Regions from separate parts of the Clostridium sp. ETTB3 genome, predicted to be linked through region 2. Evidence: riboswitches for the same ligand, from Rfam matches in the RefSeq annotation. Region 2 holds a riboswitch; the other holds the start of a gene.

Region 1 (6,863 bases), 820 kb from region 2:
CCTTCCATAATTTCATAAATAGAAGTATTGTAATCCCACATATGATAAATATATAAGTCAACATACTCCATTCCTAAGTTTTCTAAACTTTTGTTTAACATCATTTGAACATGTTCTTGACCAGATATACCGTTATCGATTTTTTCTTGTGTTCTAGGGAGGAATTTTGTTGCAACAACAACTTCATCTCTTTTAGCAAAATCTCTTAGTGCTCTACCTAAATATTGCTCACTAGTACCACTTTGATATCCAATTGCAGTATCAAAAAAATTAATTCATAAATCAAGTGCTCTTTTTATGATTTCTCTAGAGTGATCTTCATCCAATGTCCAAGAATGTTGACCAGAAGTAGAATCTCCAAATCCCATACAGCCTAAACAGATACGGGATACTTTTAAATCTGAATTACCTAATTTAATATATTTCATTTTTATCCTCCTGTAATTATTTGTTCTAAAATAGTTTATTTCATATTAATCATCTTACATCATAAAGTATACTTTAAGTCAAGTAGTTGGAAGATATTTTTTTATCAGAAATTAAATATATTTAATAAAGAATTTTAAGAGTATAAGACTAATATATGTATATAAGGTAAAATTTGTTTTAGTTTTATTGTTTTTAATATATAATAAATATAATGAGTGATGAACAATTGTATTATAAGACGAGTTAGTTTTATTTTTTAATTAATAAATGGGAGTTTATGGAGGTTGAAATGAAGATACATATTATTGGGGGAAGTGGAACAGGAAAATCGTATTTAGCAAATGTTTTATCTGAAAAATATAATATTCCTCATTTTGATCTGGACAATTTACAATGGGATAATACAACTAATACATATGGAGTAAAAATGCCCGTAGATAGAAGGAATAAATTATTAAAAGAAATTCTTGAGAAAGATAGTTGGATTATTGAAGGTGTATATTATAAATGGTGTCTGCAATGTTTTGAAGATGCTGATATAATTTATATTTTAGAAGTACCTAGAATGATATATAAATTTCGTATAATAAAACGATTTATAAAAAGAAAGCTTGGAATTGAAGAAGGCAAAAAGGAAAGTTTAAATTCTTTGAAAGCTTTGCTAAAATGGACAGATAAATTTCAAACTGTAGAGATTGAAGAAATAAAGAGTGTATTGCAAAAATATAACAATAAGGTTGTATTGATTAAAGGTACTAATGGTAGTAATAATCTATTAAATATATAAATTTCAATATGCCGATTAGATTTATAGGAACAATTTTAATATATATTTATTTGTAATATTTAATAGCTAGAGGAGATGATAAAAATAAAAAAAATAAATTTTGTGTTAATAGTGATAAGTATGTTTTTATTATGTAGTTGCAATGATACTAATTTAGAGCAAGATGAAAGTAAAGTTGTAAGTGATAATATTGTTCAAGAAGAAAGTATAGAGGAAAAATTTACAGTTAGTGAAGTGGTTGAATACCTATGTTCAAAAGAAGTTAAAGATAGAGAATACAATAAAGAAGGAAATCGAAAAACAACTGAATATATTAATGAGTTATATAAACAATTAAATTTAGAATTTGTTTTTGGTAAATCATATTTAGATAATTTTTTTTGTAATGATATAAATATTAGCAATGTTGTTGGTAAGATTAGTGGAAAAGATAATAGTACTGCTATTATTTTGACAGCCCACTTTGATGCTTGGTTTAATGGAGCTGTTGACAATGCATCAGGTGTTGCTACAGTTCTTAAAATAGCTAAATTATTAGAAGATACATCAAAAAAACAATCACTTAATTATGATGTTATTTTTCTAATGAGTAATGGGGAAATGGCTCTTTTTTCAGGTAGTAGAGATTTTGTTACAAAACTTGAGAAACTACAATATCAAAGAGTTTTTAATATAAATATTGACTGTGTTGGAATGAAAGATTCATATAATTCTAATCCTTTAGGTTTGAAAAAATTAAGTAAAATTAGAGATTCAGAAATATTATATTCTGGTATTAAAGAGATTTTTAATAATAATAATATAGATTTTGTTGATGATTATCCTACTGAAAAAGCTAAATTTGCTTTTGAGCAAAATATGGGGGTAAGTGATTATTTTGCATTTGAGGAAAATAATCATGCCAATATTCATATATGTCAACAGGGTGTTTCAGAATTTATTTTAAATGAAAAGGATACTCCAGAATTGATAGACTATGAAAAAATAGAGAAACTTGCTAATATACTATCTCTTTATATACAAAATGTAACATTATAAGGTATTAGGTAAATAATTATGCTTTATGTATTAAAAGCTACTTGATAAATTGCAATTTGTAATCTGTGGTAAAATGTTTATAAGCATAAAAGAACAATTTATTATTATTAGGTGTACAAGTATAGGAGGTAATAAGGATATGATATTAAAATATAAAAATGAATATAATGATTATTATGAATTTTGACATTTCAATTAAGTAAAAGATTGAATGTATTAGAAAAAAGAAAATATTTTTTGATTTATTTATTAGTTTCATTTATGATAGTGTTTTTATATGGTTGGAGTAAAGGATATGTAACTGATATTAAACTTATATCAAATTTTATATTTTGGGGAATAGTTATGGTTATAAGAGTAAAATATAGTATATAACTTTTTTATATTTTTTCTTCAATCCTCAAATAATATTTTTTCTTTCCAAAACTAATTAAAATTATTTGAAATTAATTTTCAATTACTAATTCCTTTCGTTTTCTCACTTATACTCTAATATTCTCATTAATATTAATTTGATCTTATTTGACCTTTGTTTTATAATATACTTGTACAAAGAGATAAGAGAAGTAATTAAAGGCTTCCCAATAAGAAGGCTCAATTAAGCTAACAAATCTACTTTTGAACTTTCAAAAAACTAGTTAAATGAAACTCACTACTCACATTCGTTTGTAGGAGTAAGTTCAATTAACTAAATTAAAATTTAGAATTTCACTTATAAAGGAGGTCTTTGTATGTTCTGTTTAGTACCTTTTAAATTTAATAATGAAAGAAATAACAAAGGATTAACTATTAATGACATGTTTAATGATTTCTTTAATGGTGATATGTTAGCAGAATTCAATTCAGGTGGAAACTTCAAAACTGATATAAAAGAAGCTCTTAAAGAATATATTATTCATGCTGAATTACCAGGAGTTAAAAAAGAAGATATAAATATTGATTACAACAATAATTATTTAACTATTTCTGCCACAAGAAATAATGAAAATGAAGAAAAAAATGATAATTATATTAGGCCTGAAAGAATCTATGGTTCAGTTTCTAGAGGGTTTTACATCAATAATGTTAATAAAGAAGGCATTAAAGCAAAATTTGATAATGGTGTTTTAAATATTGAATTACCTAAGAAAGAATTAACACAAAATAATAGTAATAAGATTTTAATAGAATAAACTGTAAGTAGTTTTTAGTTTTTAGTTTTTAGTTATGGTTGAAATTACATAAGGAATTTCTTAAAGTTATATTTTCAAAAATTAAGCATAAGCTAAATTTTTTCCTTAACTTGTAACTTGCCACTTGTCACTATGAACTTCTAACTCCTAACTAACCAACTGGGATAGCAATAAAGCAACTGCAAAACCTATTTTTAAGTTTGCAGTTGCTTTTTTATCTCAAAAGATCTATATTCTAATATTTACTATTATAGCATTATATTTAATAAGATATTTTAAGACTATAAGATTAATATGCATAAAAAGTAAAAAATGCTTTTAATTTACTATTTATAATGTATAATAAATATAATGATTTATGAACAATCGTATTAAGATACGATTTATAAAAGAGGGGGAATTAAAAATGGATGTTAATAACTTAACAGTAATTATTGCTTTGATAAATTTGGTTATTTTTATTGCAATTCCAATTGCTATAGTTATATTTATAATAAATATAGTCAAGAATCAAAAGAAAATGAAATCAGATATAGACTTATTAAATAAAAGATTAAGTGAATTAGAAAATAAATAATTTGCGAACAATCTTATTTTAATCTATGGTGTTAGTATAAAGTAGTGGATACATTAAAACGAACTAAGTAAAATAATATTTAGTTAATAAATGACCATATTGTAAAAAATAAAATTTATAATATCTAAATATTATTTTGATAAGAAAGGTTTGATATAGTATGAAAAAATATCTGTTAGATAGTAATATAATAATTAATCTTTGGGAAAAAGATGAAAAAACATTAAATAAATTAATTAAGCAAAATAAACTTTTAATATTAGAAGAAGTACTAAAGGAATTATCAGTAAAAGAAGCTAAGATATATAGGAGTAGAGAAGTTTTAAGTGAAAGGTTTTGTGAATTATTACCTTTTGCTCTTAAAATTAATAAACAAGATATAAGTGGATTTTACTTTATTTTAGATTACACAATAAAAGAAAAATTTAAAAATAATAATTTATCAGAAAATGATTTTTTGCAACTATTTGCATGTTATATTAATGAAAATTTAATTTTAGTAACAGAAGATAAAGCATTATTGGAAATTGGAGGATGTATTGCTAAAAAAGAAAGAGTAATATCATTAAGTGATTTATATAATATTGAAAATGATTAAAAGATAAAATATTAAAGAAAAGATAAAATAAGATCATTTTCTAATTTATATATTGAAGTGCAGTTATGGATATATTATAATTTATAGGTATTTCGTTGATAAATTTGGGAGATACTGTTTAAATATAGAGCCGAAGGGGAAAGTGCGGCAAACTCTCAGGCAAAAGGACCAAATTTTGAGAAAACTCTGGAAAGACTATTAAAAGCACCGACGAAGCAATCTTAAGTATAGTAGGAGAATCTTTCAGGTAAAAAGACAGAGACGCAATTGTTTTAATAATTAGTCTAGTTAGAAGTAAAGAAGGGGGATTTTTTTGGATTATATTACAATTTTAGAGTATATCGGTGTTTTTGCTTTTGCCGTATCAGGAGCAATAGTAGCTATTGAAGAGGAATTTGATGTTTTTGGAGTTTATATAATTGCAATAATTACTGCAATGGGTGGAGGAGTACTTAGAGATATAGTTTCAGATGTAGGAATTCCAGTATTTTTTACAAGTTATATGACAATTCCATTTATTATTGCAGGAACTTTATTAGCTATATTTTTAAAAGGAAATTTAAAATATAAGAATTTATTTGTATTTATAGATGCAATTGGATTAGCTGCCTTTTTTGTATCAGCAGCTGTTAAAGCAATCAATAGTAATTATAATTTTATGTTATTTATATTTGCAGCTAGTATAACTGGAGTTGGTGGAGGAGTTCTAAGGGATATAATAACTAATAGAAAACCGCAAATTTTTAAAAATGATATTTATTGTATTGCAGGAGTTATAGGTGTAACTATACTTTGGTTTATATATCCTATAATTGGGATGGAATCAGCACAATTTATAACTTTGATAATTATAGTACTTATTAGAATGATAAGTTATTATAAGACCATAAATTTACCAGTAATATGTAAAGAAAGAGTATAAAATTTAAGAAAAAGACTAAATATTAAAATGATGTACGGTATGAGAAAAACTCTCATATCTTTTTTGTTTTAGTATTTAACAATAAAAGGGTTATAAGTTAAATATAGAGATTATTTTTATAAAAGAATAACTTGATATAAAATTTAATATAAATTATATAGGAGTATAAGCTGGGGGTATAACATGGATAGTACAAAAGCAATGGAACATGTTCATAAAAGTGATAATGGTAAGATATTTACTCATACTCATAAAAATGCAGAGGGGCACACACATACACATTCTCACGAAAGTACAAAAGCTATATTGAATCGTTTATCTCGTGCAGCTGGACATTTAGAAGCTGTAAAACGTATGGTTGAAGATGAGAGGGATTGTAGTGAAGTATTAATTCAGTTAGCTGCAGTTATATCAGCATTAAATGGAGTAAGTAAAATAATATTGCAGGAACATATAGAAGGGTGCATAGTAGAAGCTATAGAATGTGGCGATAAAAGGCCTATAGAAGATTTAAATAAAGCAATAGCTAAGTTCATTAAATAAATAGTTAATGATACCACGTTAAAAAAGAGAATTCGTATTGGAATTCTCTTTTTTTATATAATATTTTTTATGAAAACTAAAATTTATTTATTATAAAAAAATATAAAATTAATCCCCCTACCCAGGTTGTTGATAGTTGGTAAAAATGATAAAATTATGGTATAAAATGGTAAGGGGGCGGGGGAGTTTATGAAAAAAAAATCGTTGATAGTATCTCTAATAGTAAGTATGTCATTACTCATTGTAGGATGTAATAATGGAAAAAGTACAAGTGTGAAAAATAACTCTAAGGATGATAATAGTATTTCAACATATGCTAATAATGAGAATAATGATAGTAAGGACAGCATTACAGCATATGTTGGAAATAATATTTTTGAAAGTAGCTTAGATCCAATTAAAGGAGCAATGAGTTATGGATATTCGTTTACAAATAATGCGTTAACACGAGTAAATCCAAATTCAGAATATGAAGGTGATTTAGCAGAAAGTTGGAGTATAAGCGAAGATTCATTAATTTATACTTTTAATTTAAAAAAAGGTATTAAGTTTCAAGATGGATCAGATTTTACTGCTGAGGATGTAGTGTTCACTTATGAGACAGTAAAAAATAATCAAGCAGATAATGAAAGTGTTGATCTTACAAGATTAAAAAGTGTAGAGGCTGTAGATGATTATACAGTTAAATTTACATTATCAGAGCCATATTCACCATTTTTTGATTCCATTGCATTGTTAGGAATTGTTCCAAGTGATTCATATGATAGTAAAGTTTTTGATAAATCACCAATAGGAAC
Region 2 (6,863 bases):
GATTTCCATCAGCATCACAAATAGAATTTGATTTTTTGAGAAGATTAGTTGATGATAATTGTATTCCAGATGATGTTGTTGTACAGGTATTAACTCAAGCAAGACCACATTTAATAGAAAAAACTTTTGAAGCTTTACAAGGGGTAAAAAAAGCAATAGTTCATATTTACAATGCAACTTCAGTATTACAAAGAGATGTTGTTTTTAATATGAGCAAAGATGAAATTAAAAAAATTGCTGTTGAGGGAACAAAGTTAGTAAAAAAATATACTTCAGATTTTGAGGGCGAGATTTTTTTAGAATATTCTCCTGAAAGTTTTACTGGAACAGAAGTTGAATATGCATTAGAAGTATGTGATGCAGTTGCTGATGCATGGGAGGCATCAAAGGAAAATAAAATTATAATAAATCTTCCATCAACAGTTCAAATGGATACACCAAATGTTTTTGCAGATCAAATAGAATATATGTGTAAAAATTTTAAAGATAGAGAAAGGGTAATAGTAAGTGTGCATCCGCATAATGATAGAGGGACAGGTGTTGCTGATGCTGAACTAGCATTATTGGCTGGAGCAGATAGAATAGAAGGAACATTGTTTGGTAATGGAGAAAGAACAGGAAATGTTGATATTTTAACTGTTGCATATAATATGTTTTCTCATGGTGTTAATCCTATTTTAAATCTTGAAAATATAAATGATATTATTGAAATATATGAAAGGTGTGTAAAGATACCTGTACCAGTTAGGCATCCATATGCAGGAAATTTAGTGTTTACTGCTTTTTCTGGTTCGCATCAAGATGCAATAAATAAAGGAATGAAGAAGTATGAGGAGAGAGGATCAAAATTATGGCAAGTACCATATTTACCAGTAGATCCAAGTGATTTAGGAAGAGAATATGAACCTTTAGTTAGAATAAACAGCCAATCAGGAAAAGGTGGAGTTGCATTTGTTATGGATCATTGCTTTGGATTTAAATTACCAAAATCAATGCAACAGGAATTTGCAGAAGTAGTTCAAAAAATTTCAGAAAGTAAGGGTGAAGTTCAACCAAATGAAATAATGGAAGCATTTAAAGAACAATATTTAACCTTACAAGAACCTTTTAATTTAATTAGTATTTCTATATCAGATATTGATAGTGATGTATCAGAAACAACCAAGGTAAATGCAGTAATTGAATATAATGGAAATGAATATGTTATAGATGGAATAGGTAATGGACCAATAGATTCATTAGGAAAGGCATTAGCAAATAGTAAGTTAATTGATGTTAGCATAATAGATTATAAAGAACATTCATTAGGAGCAGGTTCAGAAGCAGAAGCAGCAGCATATGTTTATATGAGCAGGAATGATATTCATAAAAAGACATTTGGGGTAGGGGTTGATAGTAATATTACAAGAGCATCAATTAAATCTGTAATAAGTGCATTAAATAGGTTATATGGTAAATAATATGTTTTATAAGTTGATTAATTTAATATTTATTTATATAATTACTTTATAAAATTTAATATGTTCGGTTGAAGGTAATGGGAGAGTGATTTATATCCACCGAAGAAGTAAATCTTTCAGGTATTAGGACCGTTACTGGACGAGCCTCTGGAGAGACTCAATTAAGAGCACCGAAGGAGCAAGGCTTATTTAAATAAGTTGAAACTCTCAGGTAAAAGGACAGGGGATTAAAATAGTTTTTAGTTAATAGTTAGTAGTTAGTAGTTAAGGAACAAACTTTTAATTGAGTTTTTTATTACGTAATAACCTAACTCATAACTACAAACTACAAACTATTTCTAATCTCCTCCTATAAATTTTTATTTTTAAGGAGGATTTTTTTATGAGTTTTTTTATTAATTTAGAAGAGGTATTAAAAAATATTGATGGAATAGTATGGGGACCACCTTTATTAATTTTATTAGTAGGGACAGGTATATATTTTACTTTTAAATTAAACTTTATTCAGATGTTTAAATTGCCATTAGCAATTAAGTATCTATTTTTAAATGATGATGATAAAAGCGATAATGAAGCAAAGGGAGAGGTATCAAGTTTTGCAGCATTATGTACAGCATTATCAGCTACTATAGGAACAGGAAATATTGTTGGTGTAGCAACAGCTATAGCAACAGGAGGACCAGGGGCCTTATTTTGGATGTGGGTTGCTGCATTTTTTGGAATGGCAACTAAATATGCAGAAGGAGTTCTTGCTATAAAATATAGGGAAGTTGATGAAAATGGAGAAATGTCTGGAGGTCCTATGTATTATATTGAAAAGGGAGTTGGAAATAAATTTTTAGCTAATATGTTTGCATTTTTTGGTATTGCAGTTGCACTACTTGGTATAGGGACTTTTGGACAAGTGAATTCTATATCAAAAGCAGCATTAATTTCTTTTAATATTCCAATATGGTTTACTGCAATAATAATAACTATATTAGTTACACTGGTTACTTTAGGAGGTATAAAAAGAATATCTAATGTAGCAGAAAAGATAGTTCCAACAATGGCAATATTATATATAATAGGAGCTTTGTTAGTATTGATATGTAATTTTAAAGCAATACCTTCAGCAATAACATTAATAATAAAAAGTGCATTTAATCCAAGTGCAGCATTAGGAGGTACTACAGGTATTACTATATCATTAGCAATTCAAATGGGAATAGGAAGAGGTGTATTTTCAAATGAAGCAGGTCTTGGAAGTGCACCAATAGCAGCAGCAGCAGCTAAAACAAAATATCCAGTTAAGCAAGGATTAATTTCAATGACAGGAACATTTATAGATACAATAATTATTTGTACTATGACTGGATTAGCAATAGTATTAACAGGAAGTTTTAATAGTGGATTAGAAGGAGCTGCAATGACTACATTTGCATTTGAAAATGGATTACCATTTGCAATTATAGGTAAATATATAGTTAATATAGGTTTAATTTTCTTTGCTTTTACAACTATAATAGGATGGAATTATTATGGGGAAAGATGCATTCAATATTTAATAGGTATTAAAGGAATTAAATTTTATAAGATAATATTTATAGCTTTGGTTGGAGTAGGACCATTTTTATCTCTTAATTTAGTATTTATAATTGCAGATATAGTAAATGGATTAATGGCATTGCCTAATTTAATTGGTTTAATTAAATTAAGAAATATAGTAATAAGTGAAACAAATAATTTTTTTGAGAATATTAACTCTAATTAAAGTACGCAATGATAGAGATATATATGAAATAAATTAATATATGAATAAAAGGTTATAGTAAGTTTAATAATAACTTATTATAGCTTTTTTTTTGAACATTCAAAAATAATAAAGCTATTAGTAATAAAAATATATTTAAAAAGGTAAAATAAAGTGTAGGAGGTAATTATGATTTATAAATATGTAAAAATGGATTTCCTTAAAAGTATATAATGAAGGTAAGCCAACAAAAGAAGTATTTAAAAATTATAGGAGAGTTTAAGATGAAAAATAACATTAAATACAGAGGGGTAAATAGTTATGCTTTATCGGGGGGAAAAATAAATTCTTATAAGTTTATTAAAGCTTGTATTCTTTTTGTTTTAATGATTGTAACTATATTTAGTACTATAAGATTTAAATTATCTCAAAAAATTACTAATACTAGATATATAAATGAAAGTTCAAATGTTTATAATGAAGAAGTAAGTATAGCAAATGCTACAACTAATATGAGCAATGAAAAAAATATAGAAGTAAATTTAAATGTTAATTTGGATTCAGATAAGATGGAATTTTTACAAAAAGTAGCAGAAGGAGCAATTGAAAATTATTATAAATATGGTATTTTACCATCAATAACTATTGCACAGGCTATATTAGAATCAGGATGGGGACAGTCAGACCTTGCAGTTACACATAATAATTTATTTGGAATAAAGGCTGATTCAAGATGGGATGGAGATATTGCTACAATTTCTACAAGTGAAAATTATAATGATATTACTATAGCAAGCTTTAGAAAATACAACAATATAGAAGAATCTATAAATGATCATGGAAAGTTTTTATATGAAAACTCAAGATATTCTGAATATGGATTATTTGCAGGGAAAAATTATATTCAACAAGCACAGGCTTTAGAAGATGCTGGATATAGCACTGTTAGAAACTCAGATGGAGTACCAGTTTATGCAGATAAATTAGTAACTTTAATAGAGAAATATAATTTAATGGAATATGATAATAAAGTTAAAAATTAAAAATATAAAAAATAGAGTTAGATATTTATACATTTAACTCTATTTTTGTATTTTTAACATTTAATAACGTTCTGTAAAGCTATATTCATTGTAGATCACTTCAATCTTTTTTTGATAAAGTTCATCTACTTTAATAAATCTATTCCCATTTTTTATAATTTCAAGAAATTTTTTTATAGAATCAATTTCTCCTTGAACTTCAATTTCAACCATACCATTATCCATGTTTCTTACCCAGCCAGTTAAATCATAATTTTGTGCATTCATAATACAAAAAAATCTAAAGCCAACACCTTGAACACGACCATCAGCTATTATGTGATATCTAACCATAAAATCCTCCTTAACATATAATTATAGTATATATTATAGTATAATTAAAATTATAAATAAAATGGGGATGTCGCATTAAGAATAAATACTACAATATATTGTATTAATTTTTATTTTTTAAAACAATATATTGTGTATAAAAGTTTTAGTGCGACAGCCCCATTTTAATGAGTTAATACATCCATAAAGGCTTCTTCATATAATTTTAGTGATTTTTTATCTAAGTCAGTAAAAATTGAACATTTATCTAAAACATATTCTGGTGGATAAGCTACAGGATTGTTTTTTACATCATCATCCAATAATTCATATGCACCATAATTTGGTGTTGAGTACTCTATGTATTCTACATTTATTTTTGCATTTTCAGGATCACATAAAAAGTTAATAAATGCTTCTGCACCAGCTTTATTTGGAGCACCTTTAGGAATTGTCATTGAATCAACCCATCTATTAGAACCTTCTTGTGGAATAGCATATTTTAAATTAGGATTTCCACTTATTGAATAAGAAGCATCACCTGAATAAACAGTGGCTAATGCCTTTTCGCCAGCTATCATATTATCTTTTATTTCATCAAGTAAATATACAGGACTAGTTAATTTCTTTTGTTTAATTAAATCTTCTTTTGCTACATTTATTTCATCAGGATTTGTAGAATTTAATGAATATCCATTTTTTATTAAAGCAATAGCAAGAGAATCTCTTAAAGAATCAAACATATATATATTATCTTTGTATTTTTCATCCCAAAGGATATCCCAACTAGTAACTGGTTCAGTAATTACTGTTGAATCATATAATATTCCAATTGTTCCCCACATATATGGAACAGAATATTCATTAGTAGGGTCATAAGATAAATTCAAAAAATCATCACTTATATATTTATAATTTGGAATATTATTAAAATTTAATTTTTCTAATAAACCTTCTTTTCTCATTTTTTCAACCATGTAATCAGAAGGAAATACTAAGTCATAAACACCAGGACTAGTTTGAATTTTTTGATACATAATTTCATTAGTATCATATTTATCATAAATAACTTTTATTCCAGTTTCATCTTCAAATTTTGAAATTAAAGATTCATCAATATAATCTGCACAGTTATATACATTTATAGTTCCATTAATACCAGAGTTATTATTACTACATCCAGTAAAAAATGTAGATGTTAATATTGCTGTGGTAAGTAGTGTAATTAAATTCTTTAATTTCATCATTATTTTTCACCTCTTGAAATGAAGTCTTTTCTATTTACAATTAATAATAAAATTAATACTGTTAAAAACATTAATGTTGATAAAGCATTAATTGATGGATTAATTCCTTTTCTTGCCATTGAGTAAATTTCAATAGAAAGATTATTAACACCAGGTCCAGTTGTAAAGAAGCTTATTACAAAATCATCAATTGACATGGTAAATGCCATTAAGAAACCAGCAAATATTCCAGGCTTTATTTGAGGTAAAATTATTTTACGCATTGCATATGCAGGAGTTGCTCCTAAGTCTAATGCTGCTTCAGTGATATTAGCTGGCAATTGTTTAAGCTTTGGTAATATTGATAAAATAACATATGGTATATTAAAAGTTATATGAGCAAGAAGCAAGGTTGTAAATCCAAACTCAAATTTTAAATAAGGACTTAAAAATATAAATAAGCTCATAAGAGATATACCAGTTACTATATCAGGGTTTAAAACAGGTAAATAATTTATGTTTAATAATGCTTTTTTTGAAAAACCACGCATTCTATTAATACCTATAGCTGCAAATGTACCAATTATAGTAGCAACTATTGATGAAATTATAGCAACCAATAATGTGTATTTTAATGCACTCATAATACTGTCATTTTGAAATAATTCAATATACCAATTTAAAGTAAATCCATTCCATTTACCCATAGACTTAGAATCATTAAAGGAGAAAACCATTAAAGTTACTATAGGCAGATATAGAAAAATAAAAATTAAGATTAAATAGAATTTTTTTATGAAAGATTCTAGTTTTCTTACCATAATCTGCTTCCTCCTTCCTTATCATCCGAACCTTCAAATTTATTCATGAAAGCCATTGAAATTAAAATTATAATCATCATAAATATTGCAATAGCAGAACCAAAGTTCCAATCACCCATTGTTGTATATTGTGTTTGAATTAAGTTTCCTAAAAGCATATATTGTCCGCCACCTAAGATTCTAGAAATTACAAAGGTTGATACTGCAGGCATAAATACCATAGTTATTCCAGAAATAACACCTGGCATGCTTAATGGGAAAATAATTTT

The links. A riboswitch is a leader RNA that binds a small molecule or an ion and turns the genes downstream of it on or off. The one in region 2 is predicted to bind glycine.
Region 1: it holds a riboswitch for glycine, as region 2 does, so the genes downstream of both, ACUN06_RS05605 (trimeric intracellular cation channel family protein) here and ACUN06_RS09605 (alanine/glycine:cation symporter family protein) in region 2, are expected to answer to the same signal.

What each region holds. Positions count from the first base shown of each region.
Region 1 covers NZ_CP199832.1:1,132,758-1,139,620, forward strand. The annotation lists partial or broken gene ACUN06_RS05570 (aldo/keto reductase) at 1-275, opposite strand, end outside; gene ACUN06_RS05575 (aldo/keto reductase) at 276-428, opposite strand; gene ACUN06_RS05580 (P-loop NTPase family protein) at 719-1,216, shown strand; gene ACUN06_RS05585 (M28 family metallopeptidase) at 1,292-2,254, shown strand; gene ACUN06_RS05590 (Hsp20/alpha crystallin family protein) at 2,986-3,426, shown strand; gene ACUN06_RS05595 (hypothetical protein) at 3,833-4,003, shown strand; gene ACUN06_RS05600 (PIN domain-containing protein) at 4,164-4,601, shown strand; glycine riboswitch at 4,697-4,782, shown strand; glycine riboswitch at 4,786-4,862, shown strand; gene ACUN06_RS05605 (trimeric intracellular cation channel family protein) at 4,915-5,523, shown strand; gene ACUN06_RS05610 (metal-sensing transcriptional repressor) at 5,725-6,066, shown strand; gene ACUN06_RS05615 (ABC transporter substrate-binding protein) at 6,256-6,863, shown strand, end outside.
Region 2 covers NZ_CP199832.1:1,954,084-1,960,946, reverse strand. The annotation lists gene leuA (2-isopropylmalate synthase) at 1-1,460, shown strand, start outside; glycine riboswitch at 1,529-1,602, shown strand; glycine riboswitch at 1,603-1,693, shown strand; gene ACUN06_RS09605 (alanine/glycine:cation symporter family protein) at 1,843-3,213, shown strand; gene ACUN06_RS09600 (glycoside hydrolase family 73 protein) at 3,477-4,235, shown strand; gene ACUN06_RS09595 (acylphosphatase) at 4,296-4,568, opposite strand; gene ACUN06_RS09590 (ABC transporter substrate-binding protein) at 4,733-5,794, opposite strand; gene ACUN06_RS09585 (ABC transporter permease) at 5,794-6,594, opposite strand; gene ACUN06_RS09580 (ABC transporter permease) at 6,588-6,863, opposite strand, start outside.